DNA from 3 places in the Paenibacillus sp. Soil724D2 genome. Region 1 is predicted to be linked to each of the others. Evidence: predicted binding sites of a transcription regulator. Region 1 holds the regulator's gene; each other region holds the start of a gene.
The links. Region 1 encodes Rex, which represses fermentation and respiration genes when NADH is low (regulators of the CRP and FNR family bind a similar motif). Its sites were predicted from a motif close to TTGTGAAATATTTCACAA; they were not measured.
Positions count from the first base shown of each region.

Region 1 (4,203 bases):
AACGCGCGGCCGCTTGGAGTCAAACTATCGATGGGCTCTTTCCCAAAATCGTGCAAATCAAAGAGGATTGGGATCGGCTTAGTGAAGCGCTCTATGAGCTGTTATCTTCTAGGAGCGATCCTTCGCAATCGGAAAACTCACAATACGTACTGCGGATGAAGCCCGAAACGCTTCCACCCGAATGGCGAGAGCTTTTGATCATGGAAGACAATATTTATTTGAATGCGAATGATTTACTGCGCACGCTTGATAAATTGTTAAATGAAGTGAAGGACATGCAGGAAGTTTTTGGAGTCCAAGGTTTAGTCACTGATTTGAATGGCACGGTAAAGGAGCTATACAACCATCGAGATGCCCTGCACTTTTTTATGAAAATGGCTGATGAGGGTTATGTGTATTGGATGGAAGCGGGTACCTATGCCAAATCGAAGTCACTGCAGCTCGTATCGGTGCCTACGGATGTAAGTGGTTTGCTGCAGCAGCATTTCTTTGAGACCAAAGACAGTATTATCCTGACCTCCGCGACGTTGTCTGTTAATAAATCTTTTCAATATTCAGCGGATCAATTAGGGTTAGTTATCCCTGAGGATGAAGAATCGGGCAAGCTGAAAACTGTTCAATTGCCATCTCCTTTTAATTATAGAGAACAAGCTCTCGTCGTCATTCCGCGGAACTTCCCAACAATCAAAGGTGCCGGTGATCCTATTTTTATCAACGCACTTATTGAGTCGCTCAGTGATGTTGCGCGAATTACCAAAGGACGAATGTTGATTTTGTGCACTTCGAATCGTATGCTTAAGCAAATTTATGCCGGCATGAAGGATCTCTTGAAGCCACATGGAATTACCGTGCTCGGGCAGGGGGTCGACAGCGGTAATCGGAGTAAACTGACCCGGATGTTCCAAGATAACAAAATGTGTGTCCTTCTGGGCACCAGCTCGTTCTGGGAGGGTGTCGATATTCCAGGAGATGCGTTAAGTTGTCTTGCTATTATAAGATTGCCGTTTCAACCGCCAAATCACCCTCTTGTTGAGGCTAAGTGTGAAAATATTAAGAAGCGCAACGAGAATCCATTTATGAAATTTTCTGTGCCGCAGGCTGTCATTCGATTTAAGCAGGGCTTTGGCCGACTTGTTAGACGTGCATCCGATAAAGGCATCGTTATCATCTATGATACTCGTGTCATTGATACGTATTATGGCAAGCACTTCCTTTATTCATTGCCTGGTCCGAAGATTGAGCATATGACGACCGAGCAAATGTTACCTAGGATTGAAGAGTGGATGGGGGAGGCATAGCGTTGAAAACACAAAAAATATCGGAAGCCGTCGTTCGGAGGCTGCCCATTTATTTACGCTTTCTGAATGAACTTGCAATGAAAAATGTCTCGACGGTATCTTCGCAGGATTTGGGTCAAAAGCTCGATCTGAATCCGGCACAGATTCGCAAGGATTTGGCTTATTTCGGGGAATTTGGCAAAAAGGGAATCGGCTACGACATTGCTTACTTGATTGAGAAGATTAGACAGATCCTGAAGCTGGATCGACATATTCAAGTTGCTCTTGTTGGAGCGGGTAACCTAGGCCGCGCTTTATGCAATTATAATACTTACTTACGGAATGATATGAAGATTGTCGCCGTTTTTGATGCAATGCCAAGCAAGGCAGGGGAGTCGATTAACAATTTAGTTGTTCAACCGATGCATGAGATGAAGAAGGTTCTATCTGAATTAGGCGTTCGTATCGGCATCATTACCGTTCCTGCGAACGAAGCTCAAAATGTAGCCAATCAATTCGTAGACTGCGGGATCGAAGCGATATTGAATTTTGCTCCGGTCATTATTAAAGTTCCTCCTGAGGTGCGTGTACATCATGCGGATTTTACAACAGAATTGCAAAGTTTAGCTTATTATTTGGATTAGAAAGCCACATCCAGCTTTCAAGCTTTCGTGACAGTAGATGGGCTATAGGTTTAAGATGTTCAATTGCGAATAGGGATTAAAGAACAATTGTGGATTCATATAAAAAAAGGAGCTAAGCACATACAAGCCGCTTAGCTCCTTTTTCATTCGAATTTTTAAACAATTGGATCTGTCCCACACATCTATAATGTTACTCTTGAGACAGCCTATTTATTTTTAGAATATGAGTCTGAACAGCACGAAGTAAATCGAGAATGCGAGCGCGATGCTGATTGGAATCGTAATAATCCAAGTGATTAACATGCGGCCAACCGTGCCCCATTGAACTTCATGGAAGCGCATGACACTGCCTGTCCCGATAATCGCGGAGGAAATAACATGCGTCGTTGATAATGGTTTACCCAAGTGTGTAGAGAATTGAATAACGAGTGATGACGTTAAGTCCGATGCAAAGCCATTAATCGGCTCGATTTTAACAATCTTACCAGAAACGGTTTTAATAATTCGCCATCCACCGATGGATGTTCCAAGTCCCATTGCTAAAGCGGCAGCAATTTTCACCCACAGCGGCACTTCCAAATCTGTTTGAACACCAGCTGCGACTAAACCAAACACGATAATGCCCATTGCTTTTTGTGCGTCGTTTCCACCGTGGGAGTATGAGAGTAATCCCGCAGATAAAATTTGCAAGGTACGGAACACGCGATTTAGCTTTGATCTTGATGTATTCCCCGACCATATTACAATGTACTTGATTAAGATCATAATTAGGTAACCAAGGGCGAAAGCGATAATAGGCGATAAAAGCAAAATGATAATAATTTGGGTAAAACCACCCCAATTCACCGCATGAACCCCAGCACCAGCAATGACAGCTCCAGCTAGAGAACCAAGGAGTGTATGAGAAGAAGATGAGGGAATGGACAGATACCATGTCAACAAGTTCCAGATAATAGCTGCAAGTAAGGCAGCGATGACGATTTCAACCCCGTTTTCAATTTTGGCAGGATTGGCTATGCTTCCTCCAACGGTTTTGGCAACCTTAGAGGAAACCATGGCTCCGACAAAGTTGAGTGTGGCAGCCATAATGATGGCAACACGCGGGCTCAAGGCACGCGTGGAAATGGAAGTTGCAATAGCATTAGCTGTATCGTGAAATCCATTAATGAAATCAAAAAGTAAGGCAAGCACAACGATGACGATTAAATAAGTTAACATGATTTCCTCCTAAGAGTTTTCCATTTGGAAAACTATCTTCGTACACATAAGACACGATTGTGCCTTATGAATAGCGAAGTACAACGCTATCAAGGATATTGGCTACATCTTCACAAGCATCTGTTGTTTCTTCCAAACGCTCATAAATTTCTTTTAATTTAAAATCTTCGTAGAGGTCTTTACGTGTGATGAAAATTTGGCGAATTCCTTCGCGCATCAAACGGTCTCCGTCATTCTCGAGGGAATTAATAGCAACCGTATGCTCAGGAATTTGCATGTATTTTTTCTTCGCTAGAAGCTTGAACGCATCCAGCATATGCTGGCAAGAGTCTACAATGACAGCCGAAAACTCTTTCATATAAGAATCTGTATGGGATACAGAAAGATAGTCGAAACGAGCAATTGTAGCTTCAATACCATCTGTTACGTCATCCACTTTGGAGGCTAGAACCATAATATCTTCACGATCAATCGGAGTAATAAATACTTTGTTTAAACCTTTGAAAATTTCGTGAGTAATGGAATCGCCTGCATGCTCTAAATCGTTGATGGCTTTTACATACTCAATCGGCGGTTTATCACCCATCATAGCTGTGCGAAATAGTTGAGCAGTTTGCAATGCGTTCTCTGCAGCACGGATGAGAAGTTGTAAGAAATCAACTTCATTCTTTTTCGTGAATAACGTTGTCATATAATCCTCCTATATTTTACTATATGTACTAAGTTTTGATCGAATATATAAGATAAACAGACCAAATGGTTGAAAAAACTCACAAAGTTAAAAGTATCATAACAATTGCTTCGAAAGCAACGAAAATTCCGTGACATTTAACAATTTCTTAACATCTCTTAGCTTCCTTGATTTTACAAGCCCGAAGATGTAAAGTTTAAAAAGCAATGTCATTAATAGAATGAGCATAGAGAGGGTTTTTTAGTATGAAAAAAACATTAATTATGAACGGTATTTTTATCTCAAATAATGAAGCGAAATCGTCCATCAAAGGCTGTATGGTTATAGAGGGCAGCCAAATTACATACATCGGTGAGGCAATACCTGAACCTCG
Region 1 is NZ_LMRY01000060.1:212,958-217,160, reverse strand. It holds gene dinG (ATP-dependent DNA helicase DinG) at 1-1,298, shown strand, start outside; gene ASG85_RS36115 (redox-sensing transcriptional repressor Rex) at 1,301-1,921, shown strand; gene ASG85_RS36110 (inorganic phosphate transporter) at 2,138-3,139, opposite strand; gene ASG85_RS36105 (DUF47 domain-containing protein) at 3,204-3,830, opposite strand; gene ASG85_RS36100 (amidohydrolase) at 4,076-4,203, shown strand, end outside.

Region 2 (4,203 bases), on a different contig from region 1:
TCCGATGAGCAGTGCAAGGAAAGCCACGATGATGTGTGCAACGACCAGCTTCCCGTCTTTGAGATCGAATTTATTTTCAAACATGCAGACTCCCCCCTTCTATGCTTTTTCCCGTCATTTCACGATAATGGTCGTTTTCATATATTCATGCGCTCCGCCGCAATATTCGTTGCACAAGATAAGGTACTCACCTGGTTTCGTAAACGTATGCGATACTTGGCTGATTTCGTCTGGAACAATCATCATATTTACGTTCGTTCCTGGAATTTCGAAGCCGTGAACGACATCCTGGCTCGTTACTACAAATTTGATCGTTGCACCAACAGGAACTTCCATTTTGTCTGGGGCATATCCGAATGTAAAAGCGGTCATCACCGCTTCGTATTCTTTTTCTCCAGTCTTATACAATCCTAGTTTGTCAAAAGGTGCTGTCTCTGTTACTTTCGCAGGATCAATCCGATGATGATGCTCACTTGGCGGTTTTACCCCCATGGCAAACGCAGAAACACCCAAAACGCCAAGAAACACGAACAGCATGCTGATCCCAATTGCTAGCCAAATTTTCTCCAGTTTATGAATATGCATGGCTTAAACCACCCTTTTCTAATCGTGAAATGAACTACTGTCTGTACAGAAATAATAGAAATACAGCGACCCAGGTTATGACCAGAAAAGCTCCGAGCAGCATGACCGAGGCAAATGTGCCTTTCAATGCTGGCTCTTGTTCCGCCTTTGTTCTCATTTGTTCGGGCTGCTCATTACTTAACTTTCTAATACTCATTTCAGACCCACCTCCATCTTAAAATCCAGCTATCCTCATTCTAGGAGCATTCTTCAGAGGCCACTATGATATATGTCACATTCTGTATGTGAAAAATCCTAAGTGGTCAAAAATGGCACAATTCCTTACATCCCCGGCTTCACGGTGTGTTGGAAAGCTTCATAATCTTCCATGGTCTTGATGCTCGAAATGAATTTCAGATCGACACCATTCTTCTGCAAATATTCATCCCCTAACTCACTCCAGAAAATATGTTCCAGTAAAGCTGAAATCCGAGTTTCACCTTTACCCAGCAGAGGAAGAATCTTAGTCTTGCATTCTCGATCATAAATCCCATGCAGGGGAACTAATTTACCCGATACAAGAGGAACTACAGCCTCAATGCCTTCCCGCTTTCTGTTCCACAAAAGTTCGGCCGCTTTGTACGAAATAAAAGGCATATCACAACCAACAACCCAGACCGATGAATGCTTAGCTAGCGACAATCCCGCATGCATGCCCCCAAGCGGTCCATAGCCGGTGTGAAAATCGGTAATGATCCGTACCGAACGATCCAGAATAGGCAGATACGACTTGGGATCGTTGGTTACAACAATGATTTCATCACACAATATCTTCATTCGATCCACTTGGCGAACAATGAGAGGCTGTCCACCAAATGGAAGTAATGCTTTCAGTTCTCCATTCATTCGACGGTTTGCTCCACCAGCCAAAATGACACCTGTAAGCATCACTATCACACTCCCTCTATCCCGTTTTGTTTTGAGAAAAAAACACCTACTCTTCTTCAGCGAACTGAGTCAAAGAGTAGGTTCTTTTGGCATGTATGAACGTCCTTTGAAAATTACCCGCTCCATTGTGCACATTTATTTATATTTTGGCTTCAAATGGAGTCTATCGATCATTTTATCAAACCATTTGTGAAGATACGGAAGGATCAGATGGTCAACGCCGAACTTGCCTGCGTTAGCACCTGCGGCGATGATAAAGAATCCAAGAAGTACTAACCATGGGTTGCTGCTAACCGTTCCAGCGAACATATACATAAAGTTCATTAATAATCCAAACAATATGGCTGTAGTAGTCAGTGCGCCAAGTATCAGACCCAAACCAACTAACAATTCCCCCCAAGGAACTAACGTATTGAAGACGCCCACATTGGGGAGGGCAAAGCTTTTCAAGAAAGCCACGTAATTCGCGTAAACCATATCCGTAGTTCCCGATTCAAGGACTGGTTTCGCAATTGCGCCTTTCAAATAACCCGCTGCGTCAAATGGCTTTGCCCCGGTGATTTTATGCCATCCCGCTGTCATCCACTGCCAACCCACATACAAACGAATAATCGCCAACATCATCGCCGCGTAACGATTTCCCCTTAACCATTTCATCATTTGAACCATCTCCTTTTTTTCTTTTCTGTCTTCATTATATTTCGAAAAAACTTTCCGGTATGTGAGATAAATCACACCAACTAAAAGTTGACAAAAATGATAAGATTCCACATCTTAATAGGTATGGAGATATTATTTCAAAGGACTTATGGCGGCTTTATGAGGGGAGCAGCGATTTATGGCACGCAAACGTTATAGCAATACTGATCCAGCTGCGCAGGTGAAAACATGGAAGGAAATTCGCCGATGGCAGCAAGAACGGAAAGGGAAAGTCAAGGATCTCACCTTACGCATCGGCCAAGCGGAGCATAAGCAGCAAGAGCTCCTGTTGCATAACCGCAGCGAAACAACAATCACCTGGATTGGACACTCGACTTTCCTGCTGCAGATAGCTGGTTTGACGATCGTTACAGATCCGGTATGGGCGAACCGAATGGGCTTTGCCCGCAGGCTCGAGGCCCCAGGGCTTGCACTCGATGAAATACCGCCGGTTGATATCGTCTTGCTGTCTCATTCGCACTATGATCACCTGCACGTCGGATCATTGAGCAAGCTGAAAGGCTCGCCTGTTGCCCTAGTGCCTGAAGGACTTGGCATGAAGATAAGGCGGCTTGGGCTGAGTACAGTCCACGAGCTGCCTTGGTGGGGGAAGACGACGGTCGGGCCGCTGGAGTTTCATTTCGTTCCAGCGCAGCATTGGACTCGGCGTACGCTGACGGATACGAACAAGTCGCTTTGGGGAGGCTGGGTGATCAATCGCTCACCAGAGTTATTAGTGGATGGCGCGGAGAAGAACGATGCGATTTATTTTGCCGGAGACAGCGGATATTTCCAAGGCTTCCGCGATATCGGCGCGAGATTTCCGGGTATTCACTATGCTCTCATGCCGATCGGCGCATACGAGCCGGAGTGGTTTATGGGTATGCAGCACGTTTCGCCGGAGGAGGCGGTTCAGGCATTCCTCGATGTAGGGGCCGAGACGTTCATCCCGATGCATTATGGCGCTTTTCGGCTAGCCGATGATACGCCGCAGGAAGCACTCGACCGGTTGTTGGCCGATTGGCGGAGAAGGGAGCTCGATTCAAGCCGTCTTAAACTGCTGAAACACGGGGAAACACTGGTGGACTAGGGATAAGCGACTTCGTCGTCCTTCTGGGACGAGCGTGTTTGTCAAGGTAGCTGCGAAGCAAAAGTATAAAACTTATACTTTCTTATCTACTGACAAAGTAAAAGCTGCCATTAAGCCAATGGCAGCTTTTTGCTTTATGATCTGAAAAGATCAACGGAAACCGGTAATTCCATACATATCACCTTTAACCATAGTATCCATTTTTTTCTCCATAGTTATGCATGGAAACAATGCAAACAGCCTCGCCCTTTGATAAAAGGCGAAGCCAATAGAATTACATTTAAAAGGCTTACTTCGGATAATTAACGGTTGGATTCACACAAGTTGGAAGCGGTTGTCTACCCAGACCTGCTAATAAATTATCCACAGCTAAATGGGCCATGCGATTTCTCGTTTCGTAAGTTGCACTACCTACATGCGGGGTTATTAAGATATTCGAAAGGCTGAGTAACGGATGGTCTCCCGCAATGGGTTCTGGATCAGTCACATCCAATGCGGCATATGCAATTTGTTTGCTTTTCAATGCTTCGTAAAGGGCCTCGGTATTCACGATAGGCCCGCGTGCCGCATTGATAAAATAAGCTGAGGGCTTCATCTGCGCAAACTCCTCCGCTCCAAACATTCCCCGGCTTTTATTCGATAAAGGAACGAGAGTTATGATAAAGTCGGACTCTTGCAGCAAGTCTCTAAAGTCGACATATCTCGCTTCAAGCAACTGATCATCCATACGCCTTGTACGGTTATAGTAAATAATGTTCAGTCCGCACGCCCTAGCTCTCCTAGCTACAGCGCAGCCGATATCTCCCATGCCTACGATACCGAGAGTTTTCCCAAATAAATCTACACCGAATGGAATGTTGTTATTAGTTGCCCAATGGCCTGATTTGACGAAATCCCAACAT
Region 2 is NZ_LMRY01000022.1:63,684-67,886, reverse strand. It holds gene ASG85_RS19005 (cbb3-type cytochrome c oxidase subunit I) at 1-84, opposite strand, end outside; gene ASG85_RS19000 (cytochrome c oxidase subunit II) at 115-585, opposite strand; gene ASG85_RS18995 (cytochrome c oxidase subunit 2A) at 620-781, opposite strand; gene ASG85_RS18990 (molybdenum cofactor guanylyltransferase) at 907-1,512, opposite strand; gene ASG85_RS18985 (DoxX family membrane protein) at 1,648-2,172, opposite strand; gene ASG85_RS18980 (MBL fold metallo-hydrolase) at 2,351-3,301, shown strand; gene ASG85_RS18975 (2-hydroxyacid dehydrogenase) at 3,591-4,203, opposite strand, start outside.
Region 2: a site for Rex is predicted at 2,232-2,249, ahead of ASG85_RS18985 (DoxX family membrane protein). Genes of this name have one in related genera too.

Region 3 (4,203 bases), on a different contig from region 1:
ACCGAACGAATTTATTCAGATCGTAGAGGAAAATGGTCAAATTGTCGAAATAGGAGAATGGGTGCTGCGGAGTGTTTGTGAGCAGAATAAGGCCTGGCAATTGGCAGGCTATCCTCCCTTGAAATGTGCTATCAATCTGTCGCCTCGACAGTTCAAAAATAAGAATTTGATTGAAACGGTCAAACAGATATTGAAGGAAACGGAGCAAGATCCGAGTTATCTATGCTTTGAAATTACGGAAAGCATCAGCATACACCAAATTGAGTCGGTACTGACTGTTCTGCATGATTTTAAAGAGATCGGGTTGGAGTTAGCTATTGATGATTTTGGCAAGGGACATTCCGCTTTAAGTTATTTGAAAAAGTATCCCATTGATATATTGAAAATTGATAAATGCTTCGTTCAGGGTATTGAAATGGATCGAGGGAACGCCTCGATTGCCAAGGCTGTGATTGATATGGCCCACGGTTTGGGGCTCCGAGTGATTGCCGAGGGCGTGGAAACGGAAGATCAACTGGCTTTTCTCAAGGACCTCCATTGTGATTCTATCCAAGGATATTGGTTAAGCCGACCGCTGCCTCCCGAAGGGATTGAAGTCTTCTTCTGTGATGAGCTTATTTTTGGATAGATAGCATTAAACCACCTTACAACGGGTAGAGATGACTCCAAAATTTGATTTTTAGAGTCGTTAAGCCATGTTACGAAGGGGTATGGGTATAGTGGTTACCAATGTTGTATTTCCTACAACAATTCACACGCCTAAGGGCTATTTTGCAACTTGAAGTTGCAGTTTGTACAACATTTCGAGCCCATTTGTTACGAAATTGCCAGTTTAGGACTAAATTGTTGTACATGATGCAACAATGAATGCAGAGAGGCGAGATTTAGGCAGCAATTGTTGCACTTTTTACAACATCACTCACTCAACAGAGAAATTGACTAAGCGTAAAAGCCTTCCTACATGCTACAGCAGTGCATGTAGGAAGGCTATTTTCATCCAAGAACAGAGGCCGATTTATCTCACTTTAAAGATTTCAATTTGTTTCTTTAAACTTGCGGATTGATCTCTCAATACATCGGAGGATGCAGCGATTTCCTCCATCACGGCCGTCTGTTCCTGTGTTGAAGCGAATACGCCCTTTGCGCCCAAAGAGATTTTGGAGGCAATGTCGGTGACATCTCGAGCTTCATTTAAGGTGAGCTGTACTTGATCCGCTTGGCTGGAGACCATGGATGCAATATGATCCACGAGTTGATCGACCTGATTTGCTTCACCAACGATACTTTGAAGCGCTGAAGCGGTTGACTCCCCATTCGCGGCTTCTTTATTGACCATTTCGAATTGCTGTGTAATTTTGAAGACGACATTCTTGACCTCAGACTGAATTTGGTCGATAAGCTGATTAATGTCATGAACGGCCTGCGAACTTTGCTCGGCGAGTTTCTTCACTTCACCCGCCACAACGGCAAAGCCTTTGCCATGTTCACCGGCTCTCGCAGCCTCAATGGAAGCATTCAAGGCTAATAAATGGGTTTGGTTGGCGAATTCACCCACAACGCTCGAAATCTCGCTGATTTGCTTCGCATTGCTTTCCAAACGTTGAACAGTATGGATGGATTCTTGATTAGAAGTCGCAAGGCTTTGCATCCCATTAACTAAAGACTGAATCACTCTTGCACTATCCTTAATGGTAATAATCATTTGCGTCGTTAAATGCCGGGCCTCATGGGCTTCTTTATTGATATCATCGGTGTTTCTCATGATTTGTTCGACGGACATGAACATGGCTTCGGAGGATTTCGATTGCTGCTCAGCTCCATGGGATATGTCTTCGATCGTCGTTGTTATCAGTTCCACATGAGCTGCTGCATGTCCAATCGCTGATCTCAATTCATCCACATGCATATCGGTTCCTATGAAGTTGACTGAAATTCCATCAATGATTTCTCTTAAATTTCCAATCATCATCGAGAAAGAAAGGCTGAGTGCTCTTAATTCATCATCCGATTTACTTGGAGTGATAGTAATTTGCAAATTTCCTGCCGAGGCCTCGTTTGCTGCGTCTATAAGCTGCAGTAGAGGTTTAATGAACCATTTTGCCGCAATCCATCCCAGAAATCCTGTCCAGAAAATACCCAAAGAAAGGGTGATCCATATGAACAACCAATCCGGCATGTAATCTTTAAATAAACCTTGCAGGGTAAAAATAAAAAAAGCACTTGTCCCATAGGTTACGGTGGATACTAACGTGATGCCAAGGACCATTTTCTTGACTATACTCCATTTAAATTTCTTCATCTTCGTCAGTCCCCATTCTGCCTTTTCTGTGATGAATTCTTCCAATAAGCACTTGTAAAAAATATAACAGAATCTTGAAAACGTAGATGTGATGTTTCTCACAGCGATAATCGGTAAAGAATTTATACTAGAGATAGAAGCAAACGACGAATGTTGGAGGGATGAATATGGCACCACTTTCAATAACCTGCATGTTGGGAATAGCCTCATCCAACCCAGATGAACTTGATTTTGCCACGGATCGTCTGAAGGAAGAGCATAACCAATTAAGACAGCAGCTTAAGGCTCTCGAGCATAGCGCTAAGGAAGTGAGCCTGTTGGATGATCCTGCTGAGGGAGTTCAGGTCTTGCGTCAACTAAGGCAGCAAACCGCTCATTTTGTGGAGGCATTGGAACACCATGCGGAGTGGGAGGATCAGGAGTTGTTCCCCTTTCTGCTTGATTACTTCAATCGACAATCAGCTCCATCGATAACTCCCTCTTTTTGGGTGCTTGAAAAGGATCACCAGCTGGCGATTTCATTTATCCAGACCTTCCATGAAACCATCATTGATTTAACGCCAATTGTCATCAAAAAACAGCTGATTGAGGCTGCGTCGCATCTCATTCAGGCCTGTTTAATTTTAAATGATCACTTTACGATGGAAGAACAGCTCGTAATTCCTTTGACGGAGAAAGTGCTAACGGACCTTGAATCCTTCTTCTCTTAGTTAATTGGACCATTTCAATGGGAATGCTACATGCGGCAAATCTCTTTCGGGCAGTTTTCGCAGTGGCAAACATCGCGGAGATAGGTTAAATCTTTAATCACGATATGGCCATTTTGAATCTCAAGCGCATCTTCCTTCTTCATATCACTCAACATCCGATTGACACTTTCCCGTGTAGCTCCAATCATATCGGCCATTTCTGTATGATTGATCTTGTAATTGATCAGCGTATGCTCACCGTTTGGAACGCCATACGAATTACTGAGTCTGATAAGTAACGAACAGAGTGCGCCTGGTTTTCCGTACATCATTAAATCACGGAACTTCGTTTCGGTCATGCGGTGCATAAGCCCCATCCATTTCATAAACTCGATGGCCAAATCCCCATGCTGCCATAGTAATACTTCGAGGTCTTTTCGTTGAATGACACCAATCTCACAATCAGCGGTTGCTTCTGCACTATAGCTTTGTACAGAATTCTGAAAGGGATCGATCTGACCGAACAAATCACCCGCCTGATGCAGGGAAATGATAAAGCTCTTACCTGTTTCCGATAGCTTGGTGATGCGCACCCCGCCTTTCATTACATAGTACAATTTATCCGCGATATCGCCTTCCCAGAAAAGATAATCACCTTTCTCCGCATGCTTCACATACATAATGCTTTGTAATTTATGGAAATTCTCTTCAGAAAAAAAGGCTAGAATACCGTTAATAGCCATCTGTACCAACTCCTCAACGTCTCTTTGTTATCTCTATCTTAACGGGTTCAGATGGTTTTGTTTATCGGGAGTTCTGCTGATCTTTGGAGGGGAAACTCCCTATCTGGTGTGAGATAAATCACAAGTTCATCCCTAACTTTCCTGAAGACTTCTGAGGTAATCTGCAGGTTAATTAGCGCAATTTCCTGATAGCGAAATCAGGGTTTTCCCTGACATACAAGATGAGATGAAACGTCTACAATGTTAATTAAAATAAATCGGCTCTGGTGCATAAGGAAATGGAGGTGGCCTATATGGCTCATGGGGATGCAATCATCATAGAAGAGCTGGAGCGTTTGCGAAGCCTAACGTCAAGTGATTTTATCGCACTGGCGCCATTGCATGACAATGCCCAGCGCATACGTTGGAAATATGCTTCAGGCAGTAGAAATGAACGCTATCGGCAAATGGTGATTAAATCAGGCCAAGGGTT
Region 3 is NZ_LMRY01000022.1:71,359-75,561, forward strand. It holds gene ASG85_RS19015 (bifunctional diguanylate cyclase/phosphodiesterase) at 1-628, shown strand, start outside; gene ASG85_RS19020 (methyl-accepting chemotaxis protein) at 1,016-2,299, opposite strand; gene ASG85_RS19025 (hemerythrin domain-containing protein) at 2,467-3,009, shown strand; gene ASG85_RS19030 (Crp/Fnr family transcriptional regulator) at 3,036-3,731, opposite strand; gene ASG85_RS19035 (GAF domain-containing protein) at 4,025-4,203, shown strand, end outside.
Region 3: a site for Rex is predicted at 2,386-2,403, ahead of ASG85_RS19025 (hemerythrin domain-containing protein). Genes of this name have one in related genera too.